2 regions of the Roseateles sp. GW835-FHT13E02 genome follow, and region 2 is predicted to be linked to the other one. Evidence: riboswitches for the same ligand, from Rfam matches in the RefSeq annotation. Region 2 holds a riboswitch; the other holds the start of a gene.

Region 1 (6,822 bases), on a different contig from region 2:
TCACTGCGCGGCTCAGCGGCGCCAAACTCCCTCCGTTCGCTGCGCTCACTGCGGTCAAACAGTGGCGCCGAGTCAGAGCTTGATGCGCGTGAGTACACGCGCCTGAGCCGCTCCGCTGCGCCCTCGGCCGCGCACAAATCGCCCGGCGGCGGGCCGAGCCACCTCCGAAGCAGGCGTCCCCCACCGACGAGGGGCACATCGATCGCGATGCAAGCGCCCTGCAGCCCGGGCCGCTGCCGGGCGATTTGTGCAGCGCAGGGAAGTCGGCCCGTTAGGGCCGACCCCGGAACCATGAGCCTGGCAGCGGCACGGGCTGCAGGGCCTCACGAGCAAAACCAAAGGCTGCTTCGTGCCGCTTCCAGCCGACGAAAAAAGCCGCTGCGCTTTCTTCAAGCTGCAGCGGCATGGCGTCTTGATCTCAGACGCGGCCACCGTTGAGAGTGGCGTTGGAGATGACAGCGTGAATCTGTCTGGGTGGGCGCCGAATTAGAAGCGGAAGCCCAGACCCACGCCGACCAGGGTGGGGTCGACTTTGAACTTGCCGACTTCGGTGCCGCTGGAGTAGACCTTGGTGCCGATTTGGACCTTCTTCACGTCCACGTTCAGGTACAGGTTCTTGCTCAGCTCGATGTCAGCGCCGACTTGGAAGGACAGACCGTAGCTGTTGCGCTTGATGCTGGGATGCAGGGCAGCGTCCACGGCGGCGTCGAACTTCACGGCCGAGAAGTTGGTGTAGTTCACGCCGGCGCCGACGTAGGGGCGGAAGCCGCCGGTCGGGTTGAAGTGGTACTGGGCCGACAGGGTCGGGGGCAGGTGCTTCAGCGAGCCGATGTCGGTGCCCTTGGACTTCAGGGTGTGCTTTTGCGGCACGGTCAGGATCAGTTCCAGGGCGAAGTTCGGGGTCACGAAGTAGCTGAAGTCCACTTCAGGGATGACCTTGTTGTTCACGGTCAGGCCCAGGCCGGTGCTGTCCTTGTTTGCCGAATCCAGGTTCACGGCGCGCACGCGCATCAGCCAGGGGCTTTCTTGGGCTGCGGCGTTGAAGGAAGCGCCAGCTAGGGTGGCGAGAGCCAGGGCGGCGGCGGCGGTGCGAGCAAAAGTCTTGGAGATCATTTTTTGGCTTCCTAGGTATGGGATCAATCAAATCTGTTCCCGATGGAAGCCATTGAATCGCTGCGCAAGGGGTTAACCCTTGATCTGGCGCAAACGCAAAAAGGCCCTCGCGAGGAGGGCCGTTTGGAATTGATCTGACGCAAGAAACTCAGCCGAGGCCGAGGCGTTTGCACAACGCCAGCGTCAGCGCCGATTGATTGAGCGTATAGAAGTGGATGCTGGGCGCGCCGCCGGCGATCAGGCGCTCGCAGACGCGCGTCATCACCTCCAGGCCGAACTCGCGGATGCTGGCCGCGTCGTCCATATAGCCCTCCATCTTCAGCGCCACCCAGCGCGGGATCTCGATGCCGTCGCGTGCGGCGAACTGCGCGATGCGGGCGTAGTTGTGGAAGGGCATGATGCCCGGCACGATGGGTGCGTCCACGCCCAGCTTGCGCACTTCGTCGACGAAGTGGAAGTAGGCGTCCGGGTTGAAGAAGAACTGCGTGATGGCCGAGTTGGCGCCCGCGCGCATCTTGGCGGCGAAGTGCTGCAGGTCCTTGGCCGCGTAGCGTTGCTGCGGGTGGTACTCGGGGTAGGCGGCCACTTCAATCTGCCAGTCCGGGCCCTGAGTTTCGCGGATGAATGCGACCAGCTCCGATGCATAACGGAATTCACCAGCGGTGGCCGTGCCGCTGGGCAGATCACCGCGCAGGGCGACCACGCGGCGGATGTTTTGCGCGCGGTAGGTGGCCAAGATTTCGGCAATGTTCTCGCGCGTGGAGCCCACGCAGGACAGATGCGGTGCGGCCTCATAGCCAGCGGCCGCAATGTCCATCACCGTGCTCAGGGTCTTCTCGCGGGTGGAGCCGCCGGCGCCGTAGGTGACGCTGAAGTAATGCGGATTCAGCACGCTCAGGTCTTGCACCACGGTCTTGAGCTTCTCGGTGCCCACCGGGGTGTTGGGCGGGAAGAACTCGAAGCTGACGGGCACGCGGGGTGTTGCAGTACTCATGGCTTGTCTTTCGCATGCTCTGGTGCCTGCGCCCAGAGGAAAAATTCCTTGTTGCCGTCACCGCCGGTGATGGCGCTCTCAAAATAGCCCAGCACCTGCCAGCCCTGATCTCGGGCGGCCTGGCGGGCCTGGGTTTCCAGCAGCGGGTATTGCTTGGCGTCCTTGACCAGGCCGCCGCGGGCCAAGGCTTTCTTGCCCAGCTCGAACTGCGGCTTCACCAGCAGCAAGACCTGACCCTGGGGCGCCAGCCAAGCCGCCAGATGCGGCAAGGCCCCCAGCATGGAGATGAAGCTGAGGTCGCCGACGATCAGGGCAAAGCCCTCGGGCGGCGCGTGCTGCGCCAAGGCTGAACCGGCCAGCTCGCGCACATGCAGATGCTCCAGCCCTACCACCTGGGGGTGCTGGCGCAGCTGTTCATGCAGCTGGCTGTGGCCCACGTCCACGCCCACGACCTTGGCCGCGCCCGCTTTCAGCAGGCAGTCGGTGAAGCCGCCGGTGCTCTGGCCCATGTCCAGCACCGTCAGGCCGCGCACATCCAGGCCGCTTTGCTGCAGCGCGCCCTCCAGCTTGAGCCCGCCGCGCGAAACAAAGCGCAACTCTGCGTCATCGCTGACGCGCAGCTCACAATGCTCCGGCAACTCTTCACCCGCCTTGCGGATGGCCTGCCAGTCCTTGGGCGCCCGCCACTGCGCCGCGCCGGCCGAAATCAGCCGCTGCGCCGCCGAACGAGTCGGCGCCAGGCCTTTGGAAACTAACAGTTGATCAGCGCGCATAGGTGAAAAGGAAACTCAGTCTTGCCAGGGCGTAGCGAGCGGTGCTCAGGCTAGGCGGACGGAGCGCCGGAACCGGAAGGTACTTGGGGTACCTGAGGATTCCGAGCACCGCCCAACGACGCCTGAGCGCCGCGCAGTAGCCCTCCTCCGATCAATAGCGGTAGGTGTTGGGCTTGAAGGGGCCGGTCTTCGGCACCCCGATGTACGCCGCCTGCTCATCGCTCAATTCGCTCAGCTGCGCATTCAGCGTGGTCAGCTGCAGGCGGGCCACCTTCTCGTCCAGATGCTTGGGCAGCACATAGACCTTGCCGATGTCGTAGGCGTCCTTGTGGGCGAACAGCTCGATCTGGGCGATGGTCTGGTTGGCGAAGCTGGACGACATCACATAGCTCGGGTGACCCGTGCCGCAGCCCAGGTTCACCAGACGGCCCTTGGCCAGCAGGATGATGCGCTTGCCATCGGGGAAGATGACGTGGTCGACCTGCGGCTTGATCTCGTCCCAGCCACACTTGGACAGCGAGGCGACATCGATCTCGTTGTCGAAGTGACCGATATTGCAGACGATGGCGTTGTTCTTCATCGCGGCCATGTGCTCGTAGCGGATCACGTTCTTGTTGCCGGTGGCGCTGACGAAGATATCGGCCTTGTCGGCCGCGTATTCCATGGTCACCACGCGGTAGCCTTCCATGGCGGCTTGCAGGGCGCAGATCGGGTCGATCTCGGTCACCCAGACTTGCGCCGACAGGGCGCGCAGGGCCTGGGCCGAGCCCTTGCCCACGTCACCGTAGCCTGCCACCACGGCGATCTTGCCGGCCACCATCACGTCGGTGGCGCGCTTGATGGCGTCCACCAGCGATTCGCGGCAGCCGTAGAGGTTGTCGAACTTGCTCTTGGTCACCGAGTCATTGACGTTGATGGCGCGGAACAGCAGGCTGCCCTTGGCCGCCATTTCGTTCAGGCGTAGCACGCCGGTGGTGGTCTCTTCGGTCACGCCGATGATCTCGGCGCTCTTGCGGGTGTACCAAGTCGGGTCTTGAGCGATCTTGGCCTTGATGGCGGCGAACAGGATGCGCTCTTCTTCGCTGCCCGGCTTGTCCAGCACCGACAGGTCCTTCTCGGCCTTCTGACCCAGGTGCATCAGCAGCGTGGCATCGCCGCCGTCGTCCAGGATCATGTTCGGGCCTTCGCCTGGCTCGCCCTTGCCGGCGAACTCAAAAATGCGGTGCGTGTAGTCCCAGTAGTCTTCCAGGGTCTCGCCCTTGTAGGCGAACACCGGCGTGCCACGGGCCACCAGGGCGGCGGCGGCGTGGTCCTGGGTCGAGAAGATATTGCACGAGGCCCAGCGCACTTCGGCACCCAGCGCTTGCAGGGTTTCGACCAGCACGCCGGTCTGGATGGTCATGTGCAGCGAGCCGGTGATGCGGGCGCCCTTGAGCGGCTGGGTGGCGGCGTATTCCTTGCGAATGGCCATCAGCGCCGGCATTTCGCTCTCGGCAATCGTCAGTTCCTTGCGACCCCAGGCGGCCAGGGACAGGTCGGCAATGTGGTACTGGTCAGCGGCCAGCGAGGTGGTGGTTTGGGCGGTCATGGATCAGCTCCTTCATGCGAAATATGAAGCCGCTGCATTCATTGCCTGGAGGAGGGGGAGGACGAAAAAAACCGGTTCGGTGCTCCGAACCCTGGTTTGATGCATGCAACCGTTCACCCACGCAAGGACGTCAGCGGGTGAGCGCGGTTGCCAATGAACAGGGCCGAGGGGATGACGAGGCCGCTGTGCAAATTTTTCCGAGCCTGGCCTGGGGGTCTGAAGCCAGACCGGCAGGTTGCAACGCTCCTCGGAACGGACGAATTCTAGTCGCAAGCGCCACTTTCGCGCTTGGAACAGGCCGGGTTTTCCCGCCAATCCCGGCCCGAGCTCAGGACTCAGGGGGCATCCACACCCAGGAAGCGGGCCATGGCGGCCAGTTCTTCGTCCAGCGCGGCGCTGAAGCCGGGCTCGCGGGGCGCCCTGCCGGCCACATAGCCCAGCTGTGCCTGCAAGCGCCCCTCGGCGCTGCTGACATTGCCCCAGCCGATCACCTCGCCGCGCCAGAGCAGGGGCAGGGCGTAGTAGCCCAGCTTGCGCTTGGGCGCGGGCGTGTAGGCCTCGAAACGGTAGGCCCAGCCCCAGAATTGTTCAAAGCGCAGGCGGTCCCAGACCACGGGGTCGAAGGGGGCCAGCAGGCGCACCGCTTCGTCCAGCTTCCAGCGCTTGGAGCCGGGGTTCTCGCCCTCGGGCCAGAACCAGGTCTGGCCTTCGACCTGGGCTTGGGGCCAGGTCTTGCGCGCCTGGGCCAGCACCTGGCGTAGCTCGCCGCGCAGGTGTGGCGCGCCATAGCCGAGCAGGCTGCACAAATGGCCGAGGCTGCGCGAAGGCAGGGGCGCGTACTTGGCCAGCACCAGATCCAGCAAGGCCTGGGCTTTCTCGTGCGGTGTGCGCGGATCGGGCGTGTGGGCCACGGCGCTGTAGATGCGCTGGCCTTGCTCACGCTGCTGCACGCGCAGCAGGCCGCGGTAATGCATGCCGTCCAGCAAATGGGTGGTGGCATTGCTGCTGCCGCCCCAGGCATTGCGGGTGGAGCCCAGATTGAAATGCTGCTGGATCTCGCGCGGGTGGCAGGGCCCCTTCGCTTGCACAAAGGCCTGGATGGCCTCGGCCTGAGCGCGCGTCTTGGCGTCCCAGGCGCGCTTGGCGCTGCGCGGATGCATGAGCTTGAGGTGCTCGCGCGGCAGGAAGCCGTAGTTGACCAGGCAATCCTCTTCCACCGCCAACCGGGTGTAGCGGCGCTCCAGATCGCCGGCGCGGTAGTCCTTGACGCGGTGCCTCAGGGTCAGGTCTTGCGCCCGCGCCGGGGCGCGGATCGGGTCGGCCTGGACAAAGCCCAGGCGCTGGATGGCCTGGGGCAGGCTGGTGGGCTTGAATAGGCTGCGCGCCACGGCGTAGCGGCGCAGATCGGGCAGGGTCAGGGTGAGGGCGGCGGCGGGCATGGGCTTTGGTGTCAGTTCTGCGCGAGGCGCTCCAGCGCGCGGTCATGGGCGCGCGCCAGCAGCAGCTGGGCCAGCATGGCGCCCAGCCAGGCCAGGGTCATGTCTTTCTGCGTGTCCCAGGGGTCGCCCTGGGCGCCCAGGAATTCATCGGCGCCCTGACCCAGGGCCACCGCGGCGCCCCATTCGATCAGTTCGTAGATGGCGCTGATGGCCAGGCAGCAGGCCGTCACCACGGTGAACAGCCAGCCGCCGCGCTGCAGCCCGGTCTTGCGCAGCAGCAGCTCGCGTGCTGCGATGGCGGGGATGAAGCCTTGCGCCAGATGGCCGAGGCCGTCGTAGGGATTGCGGCCCAGGGCCAACATCTCGCGCAGCCAGTCACCCAGGGGCACGCGGGCGTAGCTGTAGTGGCCGCCAGCGATCAGGATCAGGGCGTGGACAAAGATCAGGCCCAGCAGCAAGGGCGTGAGCGGGAAGCGCCGCTGCGTGGCCAGCAGCAGCGGCCAGACCAGCAGCACCGGCGCCACCTCCATCCACCAGGTGGCGGCATCGAAGGCACCCAGGCGGCTCCAGGCCAGCACGGCGAGATTGAGCCCGGCCAGCAGGGCCAGCTGCGTGGCGCTGAGCTGCGCCGGCGGGGTGAATGGGGTCGAACGGGACGAGGGTACAGCAGGCATGCCGGCATTGTGGCCGCCGCCCGAGGCGGGGGCGTCAGGTGAAACCTGGGCTGCTGTGCGATCCCCGGCCTGCAATTGCCCTCAACCTTTGCCGCCGGCTGCCGAAAACCGAGAACGCCCGGGCCACTGGGCGGTGTCGGCCTGCGTGCAGGCCAGGATGGCTTTTCCGTGGACGCATCATGACCGAAACCACCCAACTTGAAGCCAAGGTACTGCTGCTGGAGCATGACGCCGCGCAGTA
Region 2 (6,822 bases):
GCAGGCCTTTTTTTCGTCCGGCTGGCGCAGGCGCTGACCGTGCTTCAGCCTGGCACAGTCGGGTTTCCTACAATGCCGCCATGAACACGCCCACCTCCACTGCCAGCACCTACACCCGCGGCTGCCGCTTGGCCGAGATCATGCAGACCCGCATCGCCATCCTCGATGGCGCCATGGGCACCATGATTCAGCGCTACAAGCTGACGGAGGCGGATTTCCGTGGCAGCCGCTTTGCCGAGCATCCGACCGATCTCAAGGGCAACAACGACCTGCTGGTGCTGACGCGCCCCGATGTCATCAGCCAGATCCACGAGCAATACCTGGCCGCCGGCTCCGACATCATCGAGACCAACACCTTCGGCACCACCACCGTGGCGCAGGAGGACTACGGCCTGCAAGCCCATGCCTACGAGATGAATGTGGCGGCGGCGCGCCTGGCCCGCGCGGCCTGCGACAAATTCAGCTCGGCCGACAAGCCGCGTTTCGCCGCCGGCGCCCTGGGCCCGACTCCGCGCACCGCCAGCATCAGCCCCGATGTCAACGACCCCGGCGCCCGCAACATCGATTTCGACACCTTGCGCGCTGCCTATTACGAGCAGGCCAAGGGCTTGCTGGAAGGCGGGGTCGATCTCTTCCTGGTGGAAACCATCTTCGACACCCTCAATGCCAAGGCCGCCATCTTTGCCCTGGACGAGCTGATGGAAGACACGGGCGAGCGCCTGCCCATCATCATCTCGGGCACGGTGACCGACGCCTCGGGTCGCATCCTCTCGGGTCAGACCGTGACTGCCTTCTGGCATTCGGTGCGCCACGCCAAGCCCCTGGCCATCGGCCTGAATTGCGCGCTGGGCGCGACCCTGATGCGCCCCTACATCGAAGAGCTGGCCAAGGCGGCGGGCCCGGTGGCTGTCAGCTGCTACCCCAATGCCGGCCTGCCCAACCCGATGAGTGACACCGGCTTCGACGAGACGCCCGATGTCACCGGCCGCTTGATGAGCGAGTTCGCGCGCAGCGGTTTCCTGAACATCGCCGGTGGCTGCTGCGGCACCACGCCCGATCACATTGCTGCGATCGCCAAGGGCGTGTCGGCCTACCAGCCGCGGCCCTGCGGCTCCAAGTTCTTCACCGAACTGACGGACCAGGCGGCCTGAGCCCAGGCCGCCCGCTTCAGCCCGCGCCTGCGAGCTTGAGCAGGCGCTCGATATTGATGTGCAGCTTGAGCTCCTGAGGCGCCAGGCTGGCGCTGATCGCCTGCGTGGCCAGGCGCGTGTCGCGCGGCACCGGTTCGCTCAAGGGGCTGCCGCTCTTGCCCAGCAGGGCGGCCACCAGGGGCTCGGTCGCGCTGTGGCCGCGTTTGAAGACGATGCCCACCTCGCCATTGGCCAGGCGCACCAGGCTGCCCGGCGGGTAGAGGCCGGTGGTCTTGATCAGGGCGGCGCCGGCTTCGTCGGGCTGCTTGAGTTCATCGAGGTAGACCGCCCGCGCCGCCGAAGCGCCGGCCATGGCCGCGCGTGAGCGCCGCGGGCTCAGGCGGGCGCCGAAGATGTCGATGCGGCGCAGCAGGCGTGCCAGCTGCTCGGCCGGAGCGCGCCCGGCCAAGGCACCGGGGCCGGCGTCGTGATGCAGGCAGACGGTTTGCAGCCACAACTCGGACCTGACCCCGAGGCTGGTCAACAAGGCCGCGCTGTGGTCGCCGTGCGAGACCAGCTCCTGCTGCTGGGCCGGGCTCGGTTGGCCGGTCTGGGCCGCCAGGCGGTCTTGCTGGTTGGTGATGCTGAGGTTCATGCTCAGGGCCGCCTGGGTCAGGGCCAGGCGCCAATCGTCCGGCCAGCCCAGCTGGCGGGCGCAGAGCTCGGCCAGGGCCAGGCAGAGCAGGGCGTGGCGGTCGCTGTAGCTTTGGAAGTTCTGGCTGGTCTCGAAGATCAACAGCATCAGCACCGCATCGGGCTTGGCCAGCAGGCGGCGCAAGGCCTCGTTGTGCAGCTGCTGGAAGCGTGGCTTGAAATCCTCGACCCGCGGCTCGCGCAGCAGGCTGTGGGCATGCATTTGCAGATCGGCCCAGGCGGCCTGTTCGCCCAGCTCGACCTTCTGGGCCTTCTCCTGGCGGAAGTCAGCCTGCACCTTGACGATGTCGGCCAGCACCGCGCCCTGGTGCATCAAGGTGTCCATCTTGTGCGCCAAAGCACGCTGGTACTCCTTGGTTTCATGGGCCTGGACCCAGGCGCCGCGGGCGATCAGGGCCTGCACCTGGGGCGTGTTGGGCAGGGGCTGGCCGGCGGCGAACAGCAAATGGCCCTCGGCATCGCGCAGGGCGAAGCTGAGGACCTGGCCGACACGCAGGCTGTGGGGTGGGAGCTGGATCAGTTCCAAGATGGCGGGGTGGGGTTCACAAGGAGTTGTCGGCTTTCTGGCCGCATTGCTTGAGTTCGCGGCGGGCGGGGTGCGTAAAATGCGCGGGTCCGAGGAGCGTTGCGACGGTTGCCCGCCTGATGTCTGGAATGTCAGCGAGTGTGCCGCCAGGCTCGGACAGGTGCAGCCCCGGCTTTCCCGGGGCCCGTCACCCGGCAACGACGCTCACCGATGATTCCTCTGTGTTTTCTTGTTGGAGCACGTGCGGGGCTGCGGTGAGTGACGCGGCCCTGCCTTTGCGCTGAAGGCCGCTGCCATGACCACCACCTCTCCCACCGCCGCTGCTGCTGCTGCTGTTGCTGACGCACCTGCTGTCCCGCCCATGAAGCTCTCGGGCCTGGAGCCCGTGCAGATCGGCGAAGGATCGCTGTTCGTCAACGTGGGCGAGCGCACCAATGTGACCGGCTCCAAGGCCTTTGCGCGCATGATCCTCAACGGCCAGTTCGAGCAGGCCCTGGCCGTGGCGCGACAGCAGGTCGAGAACGGCGCCCAGGTCATCGACGTGAACATGGACGAGGCCATGCTGGACAGCCAGGCGGCCATGGTGCGCTTTCTGAACCTGATCGCCGGCGAGCCCGAGATCGCCCGCGTGCCCATCATGATCGACAGCTCCAAGTGGAGCGTGATCGAGGCCGGCCTCAAGTGCATCCAGGGCAAGGGCATCGTCAACTCCATTTCGATGAAGGAAGGCGAGGCCGAATTCCGCCGCCAGGCCAAGTTGGTGCGCCGCTACGGCGCCGCGGCCGTGGTGATGGCCTTTGACGAGCAGGGCCAGGCCGACACCTTCGCCCGCAAGATCGAGATCTGCGAGCGCGCTTACAAGATTCTGGTGAACGAGGTCGGTTTCCCGCCCGAGGACATCATCTTTGACCCGAATATCTTTGCCATCGCCACCGGCATCGAAGAGCACAACAACTACGCGGTCGACTTCATCGAAGCCACGCGCTGGATCAAGCAGAACCTGCCCGGCGCCAAGGTCTCGGGCGGCGTGTCGAATGTGTCCTTCAGCTTCCGCGGCAACGACCCGGTGCGCGAGGCCATTCACACGGTCTTTCTGTACCACGCCATCCAGGCAGGCCTGGACATGGGCATCGTCAACGCCGGCATGGTGGGTGTGTACGACGACCTCGACGCCGAGCTGCGCGAGCGCGTGGAGGATGTGGTGCTGAACCGCCGCCCCGATTCCGGCGAGCGCCTGATCGAAGTGGCCGAGCGCGCCAAGGGCATGGCCATCGACGACACGGCCCGGCTGGCCTGGCGCGCCGGTGATGTGAACCAGCGCCTCAGCCATGCCCTGGTGCATGGCATCACGGATTTCATCGACGCCGACACCGAAGAAGCCTGGCAAGCCATTCAGGCCAGCGGCGGCCGGCCCCTGCATGTGATCGAAGGCCCGCTGATGGCCGGCATGAATGTGGTCGGTGATCTCTTCGGCGCCGGCAAGATGTTCCTGCCCCAGGTGGTCAAGTCGGCCCGCGTGATGAAGCAGGCGGTGGCCCATTTGCTGCCTTACATCGAGGCCGAGAAGAAGGCCTTGATCGATGCCGGTGGCGAGGCCAAGCCCAAGGGCAAGATCGTCATCGCCACTGTCAAGGGCGATGTGCACGACATCGGCAAGAACATCGTCACCGTGGTCCTGCAGTGCAACAACTTCGAGGTGGTGAACATGGGCGTGATGGTGCCCTGCCAGGACATCCTGGCCCGCGCCAAGGAAGAGGGCGCCGACATCATCGGCCTGTCCGGCCTGATCACGCCCAGCCTGGAGGAAATGCAGCATGTGGCCGCCGAGATGCAGCGCGACGAGCATTTCCGCTCGCGCGGCACGCCGCTGCTGATCGGCGGTGCCACCTGCAGCCGCGTGCACACCGCGGTCAAGATCTCGCCGCATTACGAAGGCCCGGTGGTCTATGTGCCCGATGCCTCGCGCAGCGTCGGTGTCTGCAGCGATCTGCTCTCGGACGAGCGCGCCGCCAAATTCATCGCCGATCTGCGCAGCGATTACGAACAGGTGCGCCATCTGCATGCCAACAAAAAGCAGACGCCCATGGTCAGCCTGGCCGAGGCGCGCGCCAACAAGCATGCCGTGGACTGGGCGAGTTATCGGCCGCCGGTGCCCCAGTTCATCGGCCGCCGCGTGATCCGCAACTACGACCTGGCCGATCTGGCCGAAGCCATCGACTGGGGCCCGTTCTTCCAGACCTGGGATCTGGCCGGCCCCTTCCCGGCCATCCTCAAGGACGAAATCGTCGGCAGCGAGGCGCAGCGCGTCTTCAGCGATGGCAAGCGCATGCTGGAGCGCCTGATCAAGGGCCGCTGGCTGCAGGCCAATGGCGTGTTCGGCCTCTATCCCGCCGCCCAGGTCAACGACGACGACATCGAGATCTACAGCGATGAAAGCCGCAGCGAGGTGCTGATGACCTGGCATGGCCTGCGCATGCAGAGCGAGCGGCCGGTGGTGGACGGCATCAAACGCCCGAACCGCTGCCTGTCCGATTTCATCGCGCCCAAGGGCGTAGTGCCCGATTACATCGGCTTGTTCGCGGTGACCGCCGGCCTGGGCGTGGAGAAGAAAGAAGCCCAGTTCCTGGCCGACCACGACGACTACTCCGCCATCATGTTCAAGGCCCTGGCCGACCGCCTGGCCGAGGCCTTTGCCGAGCGCCTGCACCAGCGTGTGCGCACCGAGTTTTGGGGCTATACCGCCGATGAGGCGCTGAGCAATGAGGCGCTGATTCAGGAGCAGTACCGCGGCATTCGCCCGGCGCCGGGCTATCCGGCCTGCCCCGACCATCTGGTCAAGCGCGCGTTGTTCCAGACCCTGACGCCGGAAGAGATCGGCATGGGCCTGACCGACAGCATGGCCATGACGCCGGCCGCCAGCGTCTCGGGCTTCTACTTCGCCCACCCGGACGCGGCCTACTTCAATGTCGGCCGCATCGGCGAAGACCAGGTGGCCGATTGGGCGCAGCGCATGGCTTTGAGCAAAGAAGCGGCCGAGCGGGCCCTGGCGCCCCTGCTCTGATGACAGCAGCGGGCCGAGCGCAGAGCAGCTGCCAACGCCCGCTTACATCTTGAGCGCATCGTTCACGGACAGGGAGCGATGCGCGTGGCATTCTCAACGCATGCCCGCCGCACCTGTTTGTTTGCTTGCTTCCTTTCCTGGCGGGCGCGGAGTGATGTTGCAATGAAAGCCCCTGTTTCTTTTTCTGCCAGTCAAATTGTCGCCAGCGTTCTCGGCGCGGGCGTGTTGCTCGGTGGTGCCTATGCCGTCGGTCGCGCCCAGTCGCCAGAGGCACCGGCGCCACAAACGGCCGCTGCTGAGCCGGCCCCGCTGAAAGCGCAGCTGGCCTCGGAGAAAGCCACATCGTCCCGGGCTGAAAGCAAGGCCGTGGACGAGCCCAAGCCGGCGAAGCTGGAGGCCGCAGCCCTGTGCGCCGATTGCGCCCGCGTGCTGGCCGTGCATGAAGAGACGCGCGAAGGCAAGGCCAGCGGCCTGGGTGCTGTCGGCGGCGCCGTGATCGGCGGCCTGCTGGGCAACCAGATCGGCGGCGGCACCGGCAAGAAGATCGCCACCGTCGGTGGGGCGGTCGCCGGCGGCATGGCCGGCAACGAGATCGAGAAGCGCCAGAAGTCGCACCGGGTCTGGGTGGTGCGCGTCAAGCTCGACGATGGCCGTGTGCAGAGCTTTGTGCGCGAGAACGATCCGCAGTTTCAGGTCGGCGATGTGCTGCGGGTCCGCAACGGCCAGTGGCAGCGGCAGCCCTGAAATCAGGCAGCAAGGGTCGCTGCGGATTCAAGCCTCGGCTTTCAGCGGCAGGCTGATTGTGAAGCGTACGCCGTTTGGAATGTGGCTGGCGACGATGCGGCCATCCATGCGCGCCAGGTAGCTGCGCGCGACGAACAGGCCCTGGCCGCGGTGCCCCGCAGCCTCGGCGGCACTGCTGACGCCGTAGTCGAAGATTCGATCGAAAAGAGTGGCTGGGATGGCCTCGCCCTGGTTGTCGACATGCAGCACGGCCATGCCGTCGGTCTGCGCCAGCGTCATCCGAATGGGGGTGCCGGGGTGGCGGTGACGATCGGCGTTGCGCAGCAGATGGGCGATGACATCCTCCAGCGCATGTTCGTCGGCATCAACCCACAGTGCGCCAGCCTGCCAGGGTGTCAGCTGCACCGCAGCGATGCCTGCATCGGCCGCGTTCTCGGCGATCAGTTGCACAAAGACGGCCAGATCGAGGGCTTGCGGGTTCAAGGCGGCGGCGGCCAGTGCTTCGCTGGGGCTGGCGGTGCCGTAGAGCACGCGCACCGCCTGCTGCATGCGCAGCAGATAACGACGTTTGGGGTCGTCTTCGCGCGGATGCAGGGCCAGCAGCGATTGCAGCGGCGACATGATTTCATGGCCGACCGCATGCCACA

What was found. Region 2 has a riboswitch for S-adenosylhomocysteine ahead of metH (methionine synthase). Riboswitches for the same ligand answer to the same signal wherever they lie in the genome.
Region 1: another riboswitch for S-adenosylhomocysteine. It lies ahead of ahcY (adenosylhomocysteinase); the one in region 2 lies ahead of metH (methionine synthase).

Annotation. Positions count from the first base shown of each region.
Region 1 covers NZ_JBXAGJ010000005.1:157,204-164,025, forward strand. Annotated here, with positions in the region: gene AC1Q6P_RS06845 (OmpW/AlkL family protein) at 487-1,113, opposite strand; gene metF (methylenetetrahydrofolate reductase [NAD(P)H]) at 1,262-2,107, opposite strand; gene AC1Q6P_RS06855 (TlyA family RNA methyltransferase) at 2,104-2,880, opposite strand; gene ahcY (adenosylhomocysteinase) at 3,032-4,468, opposite strand; S-adenosyl-L-homocysteine riboswitch at 4,601-4,723, opposite strand; gene AC1Q6P_RS06865 (DNA glycosylase AlkZ-like family protein) at 4,804-5,907, opposite strand; gene AC1Q6P_RS06870 (DUF2238 domain-containing protein) at 5,919-6,581, opposite strand; gene AC1Q6P_RS06875 (chemotaxis protein CheX) at 6,761-6,822, shown strand, end outside.
Region 2 covers NZ_JBXAGJ010000024.1:78,634-85,455, forward strand. Annotated here, with positions in the region: gene AC1Q6P_RS20515 (homocysteine S-methyltransferase family protein) at 81-1,151, shown strand; gene AC1Q6P_RS20520 (HD-GYP domain-containing protein) at 1,168-2,370, opposite strand; S-adenosyl-L-homocysteine riboswitch at 2,456-2,583, shown strand; gene metH (methionine synthase) at 2,666-5,431, shown strand; gene AC1Q6P_RS20530 (glycine zipper 2TM domain-containing protein) at 5,798-6,175, shown strand; gene AC1Q6P_RS20535 (sensor histidine kinase) at 6,203-6,822, opposite strand, start outside.